Linked DNA regions of Mucilaginibacter paludis DSM 18603. The protein of the gene in region 1 binds, or shares a complex with, the protein of each later gene. Links are inferred from orthologs where the notes say so. Each region holds a gene or a part of one and is shown on either strand. Other genes may lie near its edges. The genes, in order: meaB and MUCPA_RS06130.

Evidence for each region.
Region 2: the proteins of meaB (region 1) and MUCPA_RS06130 are in contact, whole or in part, in a crystal structure (PDB 8DPB), measured with the Methylorubrum extorquens proteins. The link is inferred for Mucilaginibacter paludis DSM 18603 from one-to-one orthologs. Residues at the interface, in SOR26638.1 of Methylorubrum extorquens: Arg20, Ala21, Ala24, Arg25, Thr28, Ser32, Arg33, Arg34, His37, Thr98, Gly99, Gly100, Ser101, Ile102, Leu103, Lys106, Thr107, Ala110, Ala113, Ile114, Asp115, Arg116, Ala118, Phe119, Ile120, Arg121, Pro122, Pro124; in SOR27001.1 of Methylorubrum extorquens: Glu577, Glu578, Asn579, Asp580, Gly581, Arg582, Arg583, Arg585, His596, Ala604, Ser605, Ala608, Asp609, Gly611, Phe612, Asp613, Val614, Asp615, Ile616, Gly617, Pro618, Leu619, Glu625, Arg628, Gln629, Val631, Glu632, Asn633, Asp634, Glu661.

What each region holds. Positions count from the first base shown.
Region 1 is NZ_CM001403.1:4,864,895-4,872,305, reverse strand. Bases 2,623-5,538 are described here. They hold meaB (methylmalonyl Co-A mutase-associated GTPase MeaB), read right to left. Parts: upstream 4,561-5,538; coding sequence 3,685-4,560; downstream 2,623-3,684. Other genes in these bases: MUCPA_RS20555 (glycosyl transferase), read left to right, coding at 4,707-5,538; MUCPA_RS20565 (aminopeptidase P N-terminal domain-containing protein), read left to right, coding at 2,623-3,698. Outside these bases: ATP-dependent DNA helicase RecG, read right to left, coding at 1-256; MUCPA_RS20575 (RidA family protein), read right to left, coding at 299-679; MUCPA_RS38685 (DUF6728 family protein), read right to left, coding at 676-819; MUCPA_RS20570 (OmpA family protein), read right to left, coding at 899-2,257; more of MUCPA_RS20565, read left to right, coding at 2,409-2,622; more of MUCPA_RS20555, read left to right, coding at 5,539-5,582; MUCPA_RS20550 (glycosyltransferase family 9 protein), read left to right, coding at 5,589-6,587; MUCPA_RS20545 (hypothetical protein), read left to right, coding at 6,717-7,055; MUCPA_RS20540 (hypothetical protein), read left to right, coding at 7,149-7,411. UniProt on the Escherichia coli protein: Binds and hydrolyzes GTP. Likely functions as a G-protein chaperone that assists AdoCbl cofactor delivery to the methylmalonyl-CoA mutase (MCM) ScpA and reactivation of the enzyme during catalysis.
Region 2 is NZ_CM001403.1:1,459,512-1,466,843, forward strand. Bases 2,219-5,055 are described here. They hold MUCPA_RS06130 (acyl-CoA mutase large subunit family protein), read right to left. Parts: upstream 4,494-5,055; coding sequence 2,943-4,493; downstream 2,219-2,942. Other genes in these bases: dnaA (chromosomal replication initiator protein DnaA), read right to left, coding at 2,219-2,568; MUCPA_RS06135 (DUF7935 family protein), read right to left, coding at 4,503-5,033. Also shown: MUCPA_RS06115 (Uma2 family endonuclease), read left to right, coding at 1-460; MUCPA_RS06120 (hypothetical protein), read right to left, coding at 474-1,058; more of dnaA, read right to left, coding at 1,141-2,218; MUCPA_RS06140 (HesB/IscA family protein), read left to right, coding at 5,127-5,480; MUCPA_RS06145 (ABC transporter permease), read left to right, coding at 5,827-7,065; rfbB (dTDP-glucose 4,6-dehydratase), read right to left, coding at 7,210-7,332. UniProt on the Escherichia coli protein: Catalyzes the interconversion of succinyl-CoA and methylmalonyl-CoA. Could be part of a pathway that converts succinate to propionate.

The DNA.
Region 1 (7,411 bases):
GGGCAATAAGCCGCTTGGTATGCTTCTCTCCTAATATTTCTTTGCTTTTGAGCCGTACAATGATCTGCACGTGGGGAAGATCTGGATTAGCTTCTCTTATCTTATAGAAACGCGTACGGTCGATATATTTATAAGGAAAATGCCGAAGCAGGTCGGCAAAGGTAAATATCCCAAGCTCCTTTTTTAAAACGTCAGCGCGTGCAACGCCTACGCCTTTAAGATATTCTATAGGAGTCTGGAATATTTGCTGGTTCATTAGGCCTTTTAGCCTCCGTAACGGAAAGCTTGTATCTCTGTGTTATCCTTTATAAGCAATAACCGATATTTCAACGTTTACATTTTTGGGCAAAACAGAAACCTGCACGGTTTCACGTGCGGGGTAATTGCCAGTAAAAAATGAGCCATATATTTCGTTCACTTTTGCAAAGGTACCCATATCTGAAAGGAAGATAGAGCTTTTAACAACATCATCAAAAGTGAAAGAAGCTTCATCTAAAATGGCCTTGATATTGTTCATCACAAGTTTAGTTTCCGTTTCAATATCATCTAAAACTAATTGATTGCTAACCGGATCAAGAGCAATCTGACCGGATACAAAAAGCATATTGCCTGCTAATATAGCCTGATTATAAGGACCTATTGGCGCAGGGGCTTTATCGGTTTTAATTATTGTTTTCATTTCTTTATAAAATATACATCAATCAATTTCCAGATGATGCCTGCCAAAAACATAATAATAGCAAGTGCATTAATAAAATGCATTACCCGTAAATTAAAGTTATCAGGCCTGTTAGGATCTTTCTTTCTGAAAAAATACATCGTTCAAATATAATAAAAAAAGAGGGTTCCAGTTTCCCGGAACCCTCTTTCAAAAATTCTATTGATTCTAATTGATCAATTATTTTTTAAATTCAACGCGACGGTTTAATACACGTCCGTCTTCAGTTGAGTTATCAGCAATTGGGTGAGTTTCACCTAAGCCTTTAACCTTGATACGTTTAGCATCAACACCAGAGTTAACTAAGTAAGTTTTTACTGAGTTAGCGCGGTCTTTAGATAATTGCAGGTTGTGAGCTGCAGTACCTTCAGATGAAGCATAACCGTTAACAGTAATTGATTTTTTACCTGTTCTTAAGTCTGCTGAAGTAGCATCTAAAATTGGGTAAGAAGAAGTTCTTAATACTGAACTATCAAATTCAAACTGGATGTTAGAATAAGGAGTTGCTACAACAGGAGCAACTTTTGCAGTAGTATCAGGAGTTGGGAATTTGATTGGGCAACCTGAACCATCAACTACAGTACCTGCAGGAGTGTTAGGGCATTTGTCAAATTGATCAGCAACACCGTCACCATCAGAATCTTTTTTCAAATCGTTAACAGCGCTTTCAACATTGTTCATACGACCTTTTAAAGCTTCAACTTCTTGACGTAATGTAGGATCGTTTAATTCGTCATACATCATAGCAACAGGGTTAACCCAGTCTAAGTTCGGTTTTGAGCTTGAACCTAAAGAGAATTCAAGACCACCGTATCCGTAAGAATATTTGTCTTTGTGAGTAACTTCATTGGTCAATTTTTGTCCATCAAAGCTGTCATTGTCAACAAAAGTTGCAGTATAACCGAAGTTTAAAGCAACACGATCGCTCAACCTGAATTTAACACCAACACCAACCGGGATGATCAATTCTTTTCCATAGTCATCACCACTTGGGCGTGTTGTTTTTAAGTCTCTGGTAGAGTTATTTGAAAGAGTAACTACCGGGTTATAAGCAAGGTAACCACCACCAGCAGAAACGAAGAAGTTAACAGCATTTTTACGACGTAAAAAATCTACAGTCGCAACGTTAGCAACACCGCTTAAAGTAGCAGCATATTGGATAGTTGTTTCGAAAGACTTGATACCTTGTTGAGCGCCAGAAGCTACGGTATTGTTGTTACCAGCAACCTTACCGCGCATAATGTCCGCTTGTAAGCCAAATGCGTGACCCAATTGTTTTCTAACCGAAATACCATAACCCAGTTCTAAAGTAGGGTCAGTGTAGTTATTAGTTCCGCCGATAGCAAGGAATGGCGAAAGAACACCTGCATTAACACCAATGTTCCATGTTCTGTACTGTGCTCTGCCGCCAAATACCTTGGCAGTAGTAGCCGTAGTCTTTGCAGTTGAATCCGGAGTTGTTTGTGCGTTAACAGCACCAACAGCAACTAAAGAAGCAAATGACAAAGCGACTGTTTTCTTTAATGTAGAATAATTCATAATTTTAAGATTAAACAATTTTAATTGTGATTTTTTTTTCAAATTTAGTTATTATGTTTGAAACGAATACCAAACTCCGTTCCAATTTTTAATAATTGTTAGACAAATATTTTTCAAAAAAGTTTGAAAAACATTCACATCATTCATTAAAATGAAATATTTACCTATTGGTTTTAATTTATTTACAAATAATAGAAAAAATTTCGTCTCACGACTTAAAAAAGACTCCTTAGCCATATTTAACTCAAGTGATGAATTTCCGAGAAGTGGCGATCAAGCTTTCACATTTAAACAAAATGCTGACTTTTTTTACCTGACAGGCGTCGATCAGGAGCAGTGTATACTGTTATTATATCCTGATTGTCCTAATCCGCTATACAAAGAAGTACTTTTTTTAAGACAAACTAATGAGCAAATTGCAGTTTGGGAAGGACACAAGTACACTAAAGAAGAAGCCAGAAAAACATCCGCAATCGACAACATTTACTGGATAGATGATTTTAATTCCATATTGCACTCTGTAATAAATTATGCAGAAAACATCTATCTTAATACAAACGAAAACGACCGGTACGTACACGGCGTGCAGTATAAAGACTTGCAATTTGTAAAAGAGCTCCGCGAGCGTTACCCACTGCACAACTACTTGCGGTCGGCACCAATTATGCGTGCTTTAAGGGTTGTAAAATCGGACATTGAAGTTGAACTTACCCAACAAGCCTGCAACATTACCAATGATGCATTTGTACGCGTTTTAAAATATGTAAAGCCCGGGGTTGCTGAATATGAAATAGAGGCTGAAATTATCCATGAATTTATCAGACAGCGTGCGAGTGGCCATGCATATAACCCGATAATCGCATCTGGCCCCAATGCTAACATCCTTCATTATAATGACAATAACCAGGTTTGTAAAGATGGCGATGTGATACTTTTTGATTTTGGTGCCGAGTATGCCAACTACAATGCTGATCTGAGCCGGTCGATACCAGTTAACGGGCGCTTTACCAAACGCCAGCGGGATGTTTATAACGCTGTATTACGTGTAATGAAAGAGGCCACCAAAATGATAGTTGCGGGTGCGATTTGGAATGAGTACCATGAGGAAGTAGGCAAAGTAATGACGGGCGAATTAATTGGCCTTGGCTTATTAGACAGACATGATGTTGAAAAACAAAACCCAGCGATGCCAGCCTATAAAAAATATTTCATGCATGGCACATCTCACCATTTGGGCCTGGATGTGCACGACTTCGCCAGCCGGTACGAGCCCTTCCAGGTAGGAAATATCTTAACATGCGAGCCCGGTATCTATATTCCGGCGGAAGGATTGGGAATAAGGCTTGAAAACGATATTCTGATCACCAGCGCTGGCAATCGGGACCTGATGGCTGCCATCCCTATCGAGGCCGACCATATTGAAGAAATTATGAATTCGTAAGTTCGTCAGCAAAACGATAGATATTAAATCCATCTGTCAGATAAGCTTCGCCAATAACCTGGCGAAGCTTATTTTTTTCAATACCCCTCATTTTGTTATACTGAATAAGATGATACACTTTTTCAGTAAGCAGGTGCAGTTTCTTTTCATCGTTATGCATCCCAGCCTTAGTTAAATGTTTTAGTATTTCGCCAATGCCAATGTTGTTGATGGCTACAGTTTTGAAAACAGGTACCTGAACCTGGTTATAATGAATGAGCTTTTGTAAATTGTTGGCGAAGCCATCGCCTGGATCACGATCTGCTTTGTTAACAATAAATACATCAGCTATTTCCATCAGCCCTGATTTGATATGCTGTATCTCATCGCCAGACTCGGGCACCAGTACCACCATCGTTACATCAGCCAGGCCTGCTATATCGATCTCCGACTGCCCAACGCCTACAGTTTCTATCATAATATAGTCAAAGCCGTAGGCCTTAAACACGTCGGTCATTTCCATCGCTTTCACGCTCAGTCCGCCAACCCAGCCGCGTGTGGCTACCGAACGGATAAAAACATCGGGATGATTAAAATGAGAGGTCATCCGTATCCTGTCGCCCAACAAAGATCCGTGGTTAAAAGGCGATGTGGGATCAACTGCCAAAACGGCAATTCTTTTGCCTTCGGTTAGCAGTTGGCTTATCAACGCATTTACCAAGGTACTTTTACCTGCGCCGGGCGGCCCCGTTAACCCAATTACCGGGATGCTATCATTTAGATTTAAGCTTTTTAAATACTCAAGTCCGCCCGGTAAATCATTTTCAACCAGGGTTAAATGCCTTGCGAGCGCCTTAAAATCTATTTGGTGTAAATCCGACATATCAATTTGCTATTAAAAGCAAGCTAATTTAGGGGCTTATTTATACTTAGTTTAGAAAATTTGCATAAATTAATTGTTATTTGTTGCAGGCGAAATACAAACGAGATCCGTTTGTTTACACCTTATATATATAGTATAGCTTAAAAATGAAAGTTGCAGGTTTTACATTTATCAGAAACGCGGTAAAAAACGACTATCCCGTTGTTGAAGCAATTACTTCCATATTGCCTTTATGTGATGAGTTTATTGTAGCGCTTGGCAATTGTAATGACGGTACGCGGGAATTAATCGAGGGCATTGCATCGTCTAAAATTAAAATTATACATACAACCTGGGATGAAACCAAACGCGAGGGAGGTACTGTATTTGCCGAAGAAACTGATAAAGCCTTTAAAGCTATAGCAACCGATGCCGACTGGGCCTTTTACATTCAGGGTGACGAATGCGTCCATGAAAAATATCTGCCGCTGATTCAAAAAGAAATGGAAGATAACCTGGATAACGAACAAATTGAGGGCTTGCTATTTAAATATCTTCATTTTTACGGCTCCTATGATTACTACAGCTATTCGCGCAGATGGTACAGGCGCGAGATTAGGATTGTTAGAAACAATAAGGCCGTACACTCGTACCGGGATGCACAGGGATTTAGATGGGACGGACGAAAATTGAATGTTAAATTGATTGATGCCTATATATATCACTATGGATGGGTAAAGCCACCAAAGGGTATTGTTAATAAGATGCATAATTTTAATCAATTTTATCACGGCGACCAGGCAATACCCGTTCAGGAAGAGCAAGAGATACACGATTTTGAATACGGCAACGCCGATAAACTGATCCCCTTTGCAGGCACCCATCCCGCCGTACTGCAAAAACGTATTTCGGCTTCTAACTGGAAGTTAAACCTCAACAAGGTTAAAATAAAGATGTCGGTCAGGCGCAGGCTGCTTCAGCAGATAGAAATGATAACCGGATGGCGCATCGGCGAGTATAAAAATTATAAAATAATTAAGTAGGCATTAGTGAAGGTTATCAAAAATCAGCATATCCTGATCAGCCGGGTTGACGCCATTGGCGATGTGGTACTCACTTTGCCTATGTGTGGCTATCTTAAAAGCATTTATCCCGCTGTTACCATTTCGTTTTTGGGCAAAACCTATACGGGCCCGGTAATTAACACGTGCGGTGCGGTTGATCATTTTATTAATTACGACGAACTGAAGGTATTGCCCCAAAAAAAACAGGAAGACTTTTTACGATCAAAACATATCGATATCATTATTCATGTTTATCCGCAAAAACAAATTGCATTGTTAGCAAAACGTGCTGGTATCAAAAACAGGATAGCAACCACCAACAGGGTTTACCATTGGTTTACATGCAACAAATTAGTTAAATTAAGTCGAAAAAATTCCGACTTACACGAAGCGCAGTTGAATATAGTATTGTTGAGGCCATTAGGTATCAACCATATTCCCACAATTAGTCAACTACCAAACTTTTACAATTTCAGTTCAGCAACTCCCCTGCCGGCTGGGCTGGCCACCTTACTAACTAAAGATCGCTTCAACCTCATTTTACACCCAAAATCAAACGGGAGCGGAAGGGAATGGAGCCTTGATCGGTTTGCAGAATTAATAAACCTATTACCTCCCGCTGATTTTAACATTTTCATTTCCGGCTCGGATAAAGAACAGGCTTTGCTTAAAGATTGGATTGATACCCTACCCCGTAATGTTATCGACATCACCGGAAAACTTACTCTGGAGCAATTGATCAGTTTTATTACACAGGCGGACGGGCTGGTTGCATCGGGCACAGGGCCTTTGCATATAGCGGCAGCGGCTGGCATAAATACGTTGGGCTTATTTCCTGGTGTAAGGCCTATACATGCCGGGCGATGGGGACCGATAGGCAAGCGGGCGGAATATATTGATAGCGGCAGCGACAATTTAAACGATATTGCCGCTAACACTGCCTACAATAGAGTAAAAAATTGGCAGATTTTATATAACCTATAAAAAATACCGCTTTCCGTTTGTAATATTAAGCATAGACACAGGATGACTAATAAGTGTGTTTTTATAAAAACATTATTATTTATTCAAAATAATAACTATATTTATAAAAATAACATTCTTAATATTACTATGAAAACGAAAACCTTATTATCAATTGGAATTTGCTTTTTGAGCTTATGCCTTAGTTTACCCAGTTGCAAAGTCGAACAGATCAAACCAATTCAGGTCGATCCGGTGGACGGCGGTGGTGGTGGTGGTGGCGGAACACCATCACCACCACCCTATGTTGAGCCCACTGAAATAACAAATTTACGAACCTATTTTGCAAATACGGCAGGAGTTAGCGTTAGCCAAGTTTATTATGATTCTAATAGTGACATTTTTGGACGTTCGGGCACTACGGATGTTTTAAGTCACGCAGAACTCGCTAATTATTATTATTACTACAACCTTAACAATGCCAATTAATACAAATACTTCATTATGAAACTTAAAATATTCATTTTTCTAATAGGTGTAATTTTAACTATACCATGCTATGCTATTATATCGATAAATCGTATGGAAATAGACAAAAGTAATTTATCATCCTCAGATATTGTTATTGTTCCTTCCAATGGTGTGATACATTTGCAATTTACCGTTTATTTTCAACGTGTCTTAGGCCCGGCAAACCTATCTATAAATTTTATTATTGGATCGTATAATACAAGTACCGGTCAACAACATAAGGCAGCCGGCCCTTTCTCAATTAGTGACGCTGATTTCAAAGACTCAAATACAACATTTGGGATGAAGAGTTTTGCAATTGATATTAACAACTC
Region 2 (7,332 bases), 3.4 Mb from region 1 along the record:
TGAGGTAATTGATAATACATTATACATGTCGCCATCACCTAATTATGATCACCAGGATTTATTGGGTGACATTTTTGTAATGCTGAAAGAAGCCACCACTAAAAACCAATGGGGCAAGGTTTTTATTGCACCCTTTGATGTTTATCTAAGTGGCGAGGCTGACGTTGTACAGCCTGATTTAATTTTTGTTAAAGATCAACACAATTCGATTATTCAAAAAAATGGCATTCATGGTGTTCCTGATTTAGTGATCGAGTTATTATCATCTAACAAAAGCTACGATACGAAAAAGAAGTTTGACCTTTACCAGCGAAATCTCATCCCTGAATATATTATTATCGACCCTGAAACTAAAGAAGTTTGGCAGTACTTATTAGGTGAGGATGGCAGATACGAACAAATTGCATCAGAAAAAGGGAGACTGGTTGTCAGCGCATTAAATGCGCAATTTAGCTTTTAACAAGGTGATTCCTTCATGTTAGCTTGACAATATCCGTAATAAAGCTTATTAATATGGCTGCAAGAAGCAACCCTATTGTTACGGACAACAACTTCTTCATTGGCTCCAAAAAATTCTCTTTTAAAATTAATTGCTCATCCGCATTAGGTACCTTTTTAATTTGCCTTGCTACAAATTGATTATTGATTAAAAAAAAGGTAATGAGCGCATGAATTATAAATACAAATATTACCCAGGTGGTTGGATTGAAGTCTGCTTTTTGTATAGGCCCGCGAAAATGCTTGTTTTGATGAACTACAGCTTTTATAAATGTTGAATAAACAACCATCAACAAATAAGCAGTAAAGAAAAAAACAGGTACCAGGGCATTCCATTTAAATATGTTTGATTTTTTAGTTGAAACCCGGTTAAACCCCAAAGCAAAATAGGTTTGATAGTAAATCAGGACGCACGTATTGAGTACAAACAAGAAATTGGCTGTAGCTGAAGTTCTTAGATAAGCCTCATTATCAGACTGCGGCCAATCTTCAATTATGCTGCCTGCTATAAACGGTATAAAAAGCACAGGCAATTGCCAATATTTTAATTTTAGCGACATAGGCTGAAAGGTTATCCACTAATATAACGAAAAAAGCGCCTATTAAAGCGCTTCCGATATATTATAATGCAAACAAATCCGTTTACGACATCTTCAACTTCTTCTGTATATCGGCAACGTAGCCTTTAAATTTTTTATCGGTATCAATTAAATCTTCTACGGTTTGGCAGGCATAGATTACCGTAGAGTGATCGCGGCCGCCAAAGAAGTTGCCGATTGATTTTAGTGAGCTTTTAGTATGGGCCTTGGCCAGGTACATGGAGATTTGGCGGGCCTGTACAATTTCGCGTTTGCGGGTTTGTGACTTCACCATCTCGATGGGAACCTCAAAATATTCGCAAACCAGGCTTTGGATGTATTCCATCGAAATCTCTTTGGTGGAGTTTTTGATGAAGTTTTTCAGCATCGATTTTGCCAGGTTTAAATCGATTTCCTTGCGGTTTAATGTTGATTGAGCCAGTAACGATACCATGGCACCTTCAAGTTCGCGCACATTGTTATCGATATTGTGGGCTACATATTCTATTACCTCGTAAGGCAAGTCGATACCATCTTGGTATATTTTAGTTTTCAGGATAGCCATACGCGTTTCCAGATCTGGGATCTGCAGATCGGCAGAAAGGCCCCATTTAAAACGCGATAACAACCTTTCTTCCAAACCGGCCAGATCTTTTGGCGCTTTATCAGAAGTGATGATCAGTTGTTTGCCCGACTGATGCAGGTGGTTAAAAATATGGAAAAAGAAATCCTGTGTTTTTTCTTTACCGGCAAAGTTGTGTACATCATCCATAATCAGTACATCTATAGCCTGGTAAAAATTAACAAAATCGTTAATGTTATTATGCTTAAGGGCGTCAACAAACTGCTGGGTAAACTTTTCGCACGATACATAGAGCACCAATTTATCGGGCAGGGTACGCTTAATCTCGTTACCTATAGCCTGCGCCAGGTGTGTTTTACCTAAACCAACACCACCATATATCATTAAAGGGTTAAACGATGTACCACCCGGTTTAGCAGCCACCGCATAACCAGCAGAGCGGGCCAAACGGTTACAATCCCCTTCAATAAAACTTTCAAAAGTGTAGTTTTGATTTAATTGTGGATCAACCTGCAGCTTTTTAAGACCCGGAATCACAAAAGGATTCTTAATATCCTTATTAATTGATATTGGTATTGGCATGGATTGATTTTTACCTTCGGCACCGTTTCCGTTTGATGGCATATTGGTTGTATAAGGTTTGCTTGATGATGATTGCTCAACAACAATGTTATACTCCAAACGTCCGTCCTCGCCTAATTGTTTTTTTATTGTTTTACGCAATAAGCCAACGTAATGTTCTTCAAGCCACTCAAAGAAAAACAAACTTGGAACCTGTATAGTCAGAACACTACCTTCAATTCTTAAGGCTTTTATAGGCTCGAACCAGGTTTTAAAACTTTGGGCCGGTATATTGTCCTTGATGATCTGCAAGCAGCTATTCCAAACGTTAGTACAAGTTTTTTCCATTGATATTTTACTAATTTATTGATTACAAACCTCCTGTGAAAGTTTCGCAGGGCCGGCTTCGGAACATCGAATATTGAAAAAATAAGCTTATAAAAAAATTAAATTTTCATTATTCGGACGATTAATTTATAAAGCACTCTAAAATACTTTCTTAGGCTTAAAAGACGCCTTATTTGCATTTCAGAGCCTATATTACCCAAAAACGAATGCTGTTTTTTATCATTAAGCTATTAAGTGCGAGAATTAGCGAATAGGTTGAACTACGATAAATCTAAACAAAATAATTCTCAATGTCGTTTTAATAATCGCCTAAAAAAGCACCCGAATTTTAATAACATTGTTTACAGACAGTTAAATTCCCGTGAGGCACAATTTTAATATTCGCCAAACACGTTCCTCAAAGTGTCGGCAATTTCGCCCAGAGTGGCATAATTTTCCACGGCATCTAAAATGCGCGGCATCAGGTTATCGTCGCCCATTGCGGCCAGCCTTAAATTGCTCAAGGCTTCATCAACGGCTGCCTGGTTACGCCCGGCTTTCAAAACCTTTAAACGCTCCATTTGTTTTAACCTGATGGAATCATCTACCCGAAAAAGTTCAATTTCTTTTTCTTCCTGTTGGGTAAAACGATTAACTCCTACTACTACCTGCTCGCCATTTTCAATATTGCTCTGGTACTGGTAAGCAGCCTTGGCAATCTCCTGTTGAATGTAGTCTTGCTCAATGGCCTTAACCGATCCACCCATCGCATCAATCTTATCGATGTATAATTGAGCCGCGGCCTGCATCTCGTCTGTCAAACTCTCCACAAAGTATGATCCTGCCAAAGGGTCAACGGTATCGGTTACGCCGCTTTCAAAAGCGATAATCTGCTGGGTACGCAAAGCCACCTTCGCGGCGGCCTCAGTCGGTAACGATAAAGCCTCATCGTACCCGTTTGTATGTAGCGATTGTGTTCCACCCAGAACGGCCGCCATAGCTTGGTTAGTTATACGCACAATGTTGTTCAATGGTTGCTGTGCGGTTAAAGTTGAACCACCGGTTTGTGTATGAAAACGGAGCTTTTGAGCACCGGCATCTGTTGCGCCGAGCTCCTGGGTAATGTGGGCCCACATGCGGCGGGCCGCGCGGAATTTGGCTATCTCTTCAAAAAAATTATTGTGGCAGTTAAAAAAAAAAGATAGTCGCTTTGAGAACACATTAATATCCAATCCTTTTTGCAGGGCAGCCATTAAATAAGCTTTTCCGTTGGCCAATGTAAATGCCAGCTCCTGAACAGCTGTTGATCCCGCTTCGCGGATGTGATATCCGGATATGGATATCGTATTCCATTTCGGCACTTCCTTGCTGCAATACTCAAAAACATCGGTAATGAGCCGCATGGATTGCCGCGGGGGATAGATATAGGTACCCCTGGCCGCGTACTCTTTTAAAATATCATTCTGAATGGTTCCGGATATCTGTTTCAGATCTGCACCTTGTTTTTTTGCCAGCGCTATGTACATTGCCAAAAGAGTGGCAGCGGTAGCATTGATAGTCATGGAAGTGGTAATCTTTTGCAGGTCAATCCCCTCAAACAAAATCTCCATATCCTTCAACGAGTCGATGGCTACGCCCACTTTACCCACTTCGCCTTCGGCCAGGTCATGATCCGAATCATAACCTATCTGAGTAGGCAGATCAAAGGCTACCGAAAGGCCCATGGTGCCCTGGTTCAACAAATAATGATAACGCTTATTAGATTCTTCGGCAGTTGAAAAACCGGCGTATTGGCGCATCGTCCATGGCTTGCCGCGGTACATATCTTTTTGGATGCCCCGGGTAAATGGAAACTCGCCCGGTAACTCGTTTTGCGGAGATGGCGCCTGGGTATAAACCTCCTTAATTTCGATACCTGATGAGGTAGTAATCTTTTTTTCTGCCATGATTTTGATTTAAAAAAGATCTTCCAAATCCCTGCGGATCATGGCCAGCGCAATATCATAAGGATTGTCTTCCAGTTTACTTAAATGCATCAGCACGGTGCGGCTCAGGTCCATACCGGATGCCTCTTCGGGCAAGCCCTTAATGGCGTTGGTAACAATACTCATGGTATCATCCTTCACCCGGCGCATTACTCCCCATGCGCGTGGGCTTACGTAAATTTGTTGGGTTACATTATGCTGGTACTCGTTACGGATCTCGTTTACTACAATACTATGTAGCTCGCCTGCCGAATAATCTGAGCCATTTAAGCGGATCAGCATGCTCGATGGGTTCACCCGCTCGATAAATAAAACCAGGCGCTCATAAGCCTGTAAACGCAATGGTAGGGTTTGGGCGTTTAATGTCCGTTTAAATTCCAGAAGTTGAACCTTTTCCGACCGCTCAATATGAGGCTTGATGATATAGTAGGTGGCCGATACAACACCGATGCCTGCTATAAAATATTTTAAAATGTCCAACAAATAAGGATATATATTCATAATTTTCAAAATGTTAGTCAGGTGTCATAAACATTCACCCGGAAACAAAACTCCACATTTTGGCTTATATTTGCATATCAAATTAAAAATATCATGAGTACTGCTGTTGAAACCACCCTTGCACCTGTTTCTTTTACACCGGGTGCCGTAAAAGAATTGTTAAAGTTAAAAGACCAGCAAGAACTGGGCGATGATTTTGGCTTGCGCATAGGCGTTGAAGGCGGAGGCTGCTCTGGCATGAGCTATATACTTGGATTTGATCAGCAAAAAGACGGCGATCAGATTTATATGATTGATGATATTAAAGTTTACATGCATAAGGCTCATGGTTTATACCTGGTTGGTATGCAAATAGACTTTCAGGATGGTTTAAATGCACGCGGATTTACCTTCAATAATCCTAATGCCGCAAGTACCTGCGGTTGCGGAACATCATTCTCGGTATAAACAAAAGCACCCCCTCTGAATCCCCGACAAGGTAGACTTTATGTAAAAAGTTTAGCCTTTGCTGGTTGATATTACAAGTCAATTGTTAAAGTGCCGTTGATGTAATTGATTTCAAGTTGAGCCACACCGGCATTTGTATTCCAAATGCTGGTATACTATATGCAGACGTAGAGATCTGTAAACCCGAGCGTCTGCATATTCGCCCCTCCACCTATCTACATTATCCTTTCAGAAGAGATGTGCACAATCCTACATTTCTACATCTGAAAATTAATAATTAAACAATTACGTGTAACAAATTATACAGGCCCGGTGTCTTATCCTCGGATCAGCTAAAATTACGCCCATGTCTGTACAGATGAATTATAAAGAAAATATCGCGGTTGCCTTGCAGTCAATAGGCGGTAACAGGCTGCGGACATCGTTAACGTCTTTGATCATCGCGATAGGCATCATGGCATTGGTTGGTATTTTAACTGCCATAGAGGGCATTAAGCAATATACAAACGACGCGTTTTCGAGTATGGGGGCTAACTCGTTTACCATACGTAACCGGGGAGGCGGAATCAGGTTTGGCGGGGGCCGTGGAAAAACCTATCCGGCCATCAGGTATGAAGATGCCGTACACTTTAAAAAGACCTTCAGCGTACCGTCAATCATTTCCATAAACACCTATGCATCTTACGCAGCTACAGCCAAATATATTGATCTTAAAACCAATCCTAATATTTCAGTTTTAGGAGCGGATGATAATTATTTAACAACAGGCGGCTATAAGCTGGCCGCAGGCAGAAATTTCTCTCCCGCAGAACTGGAACATGGCGCCAACGTGGTTATTATTGGCGACGAGATTAAAACCAAACTTTTTAAAAACGAGGATCCAATTAATAAAACCCTTACCATTGGTGCAAACAAATTTAAGATTATCGGTTTAACAGCCTCAAAAGGGTCAAGCGCGGGCTTTGGCGGCGATAAAGTTTGCATCATCCCCGTATTTAAGGCTAAGCAAATTACCACTAACCCAAACCCGTCGTTTACCATCGGTGTGATGGTGAGCAATGCATCGGCATTGGAAGCTACAACCGGCGAGGCTACTTCCCTTTTTAGAAATATACGCAGGCTGCCCATCAGCCGCGAAGATAATTTTGAGATTACGCGGAGCGACTCTATACAGCAACAGTTATCGGGACAACTGGCGGGTATAACCGCTGCCGGGTTGGCCGTTGGCCTGATCACATTGATTGGCGCCTCTATTGGTTTGATGAATATTATGCTGGTATCGGTAACGGAACGTACACGTGAAATAGGCATCCGTAAAGCAATTGGCGCTACCCCTTCGGTTATCCGGAAACAATTTTTAATTGAATCGATTGTGATTTGCCTGATAGGCGGTATAGGCGGCATTATTTTAGGAATGGCCATTGGCAACATGATAGCGATACAAATCAGCGGTACCTTTGTGGTGCCATGGTTGTGGCTGGCCTTGGCTATTGTATTATGCTCTGGTATAGGGCTAATGTCAGGGTTTTACCCGGCCAGCAAGGCTTCTAAACTTGATCCGGTGGAGGCGCTGAGGTATGAGTAATTTTTGATTGTCAACCAAGTTTGATATATCTGCCTTAATTAATCTCAGCATTAAAACGGCATAACAACCCATAAAAAATGGATGAGCAGAATTTATTCTACCCATCCATCCTTATCCCCGTAGGGTATAAAAATCATCAAATACTTATCTTGCAGAATATTGTTCCTGGTAGTACTGCTTGTAGTGGCCCGATGTTACATCATCCAGCCACGCCTGGTTGGCTAAGTACCAGTCAACTGTTTTTTCAAGACCTTGTTCAAACGTGAT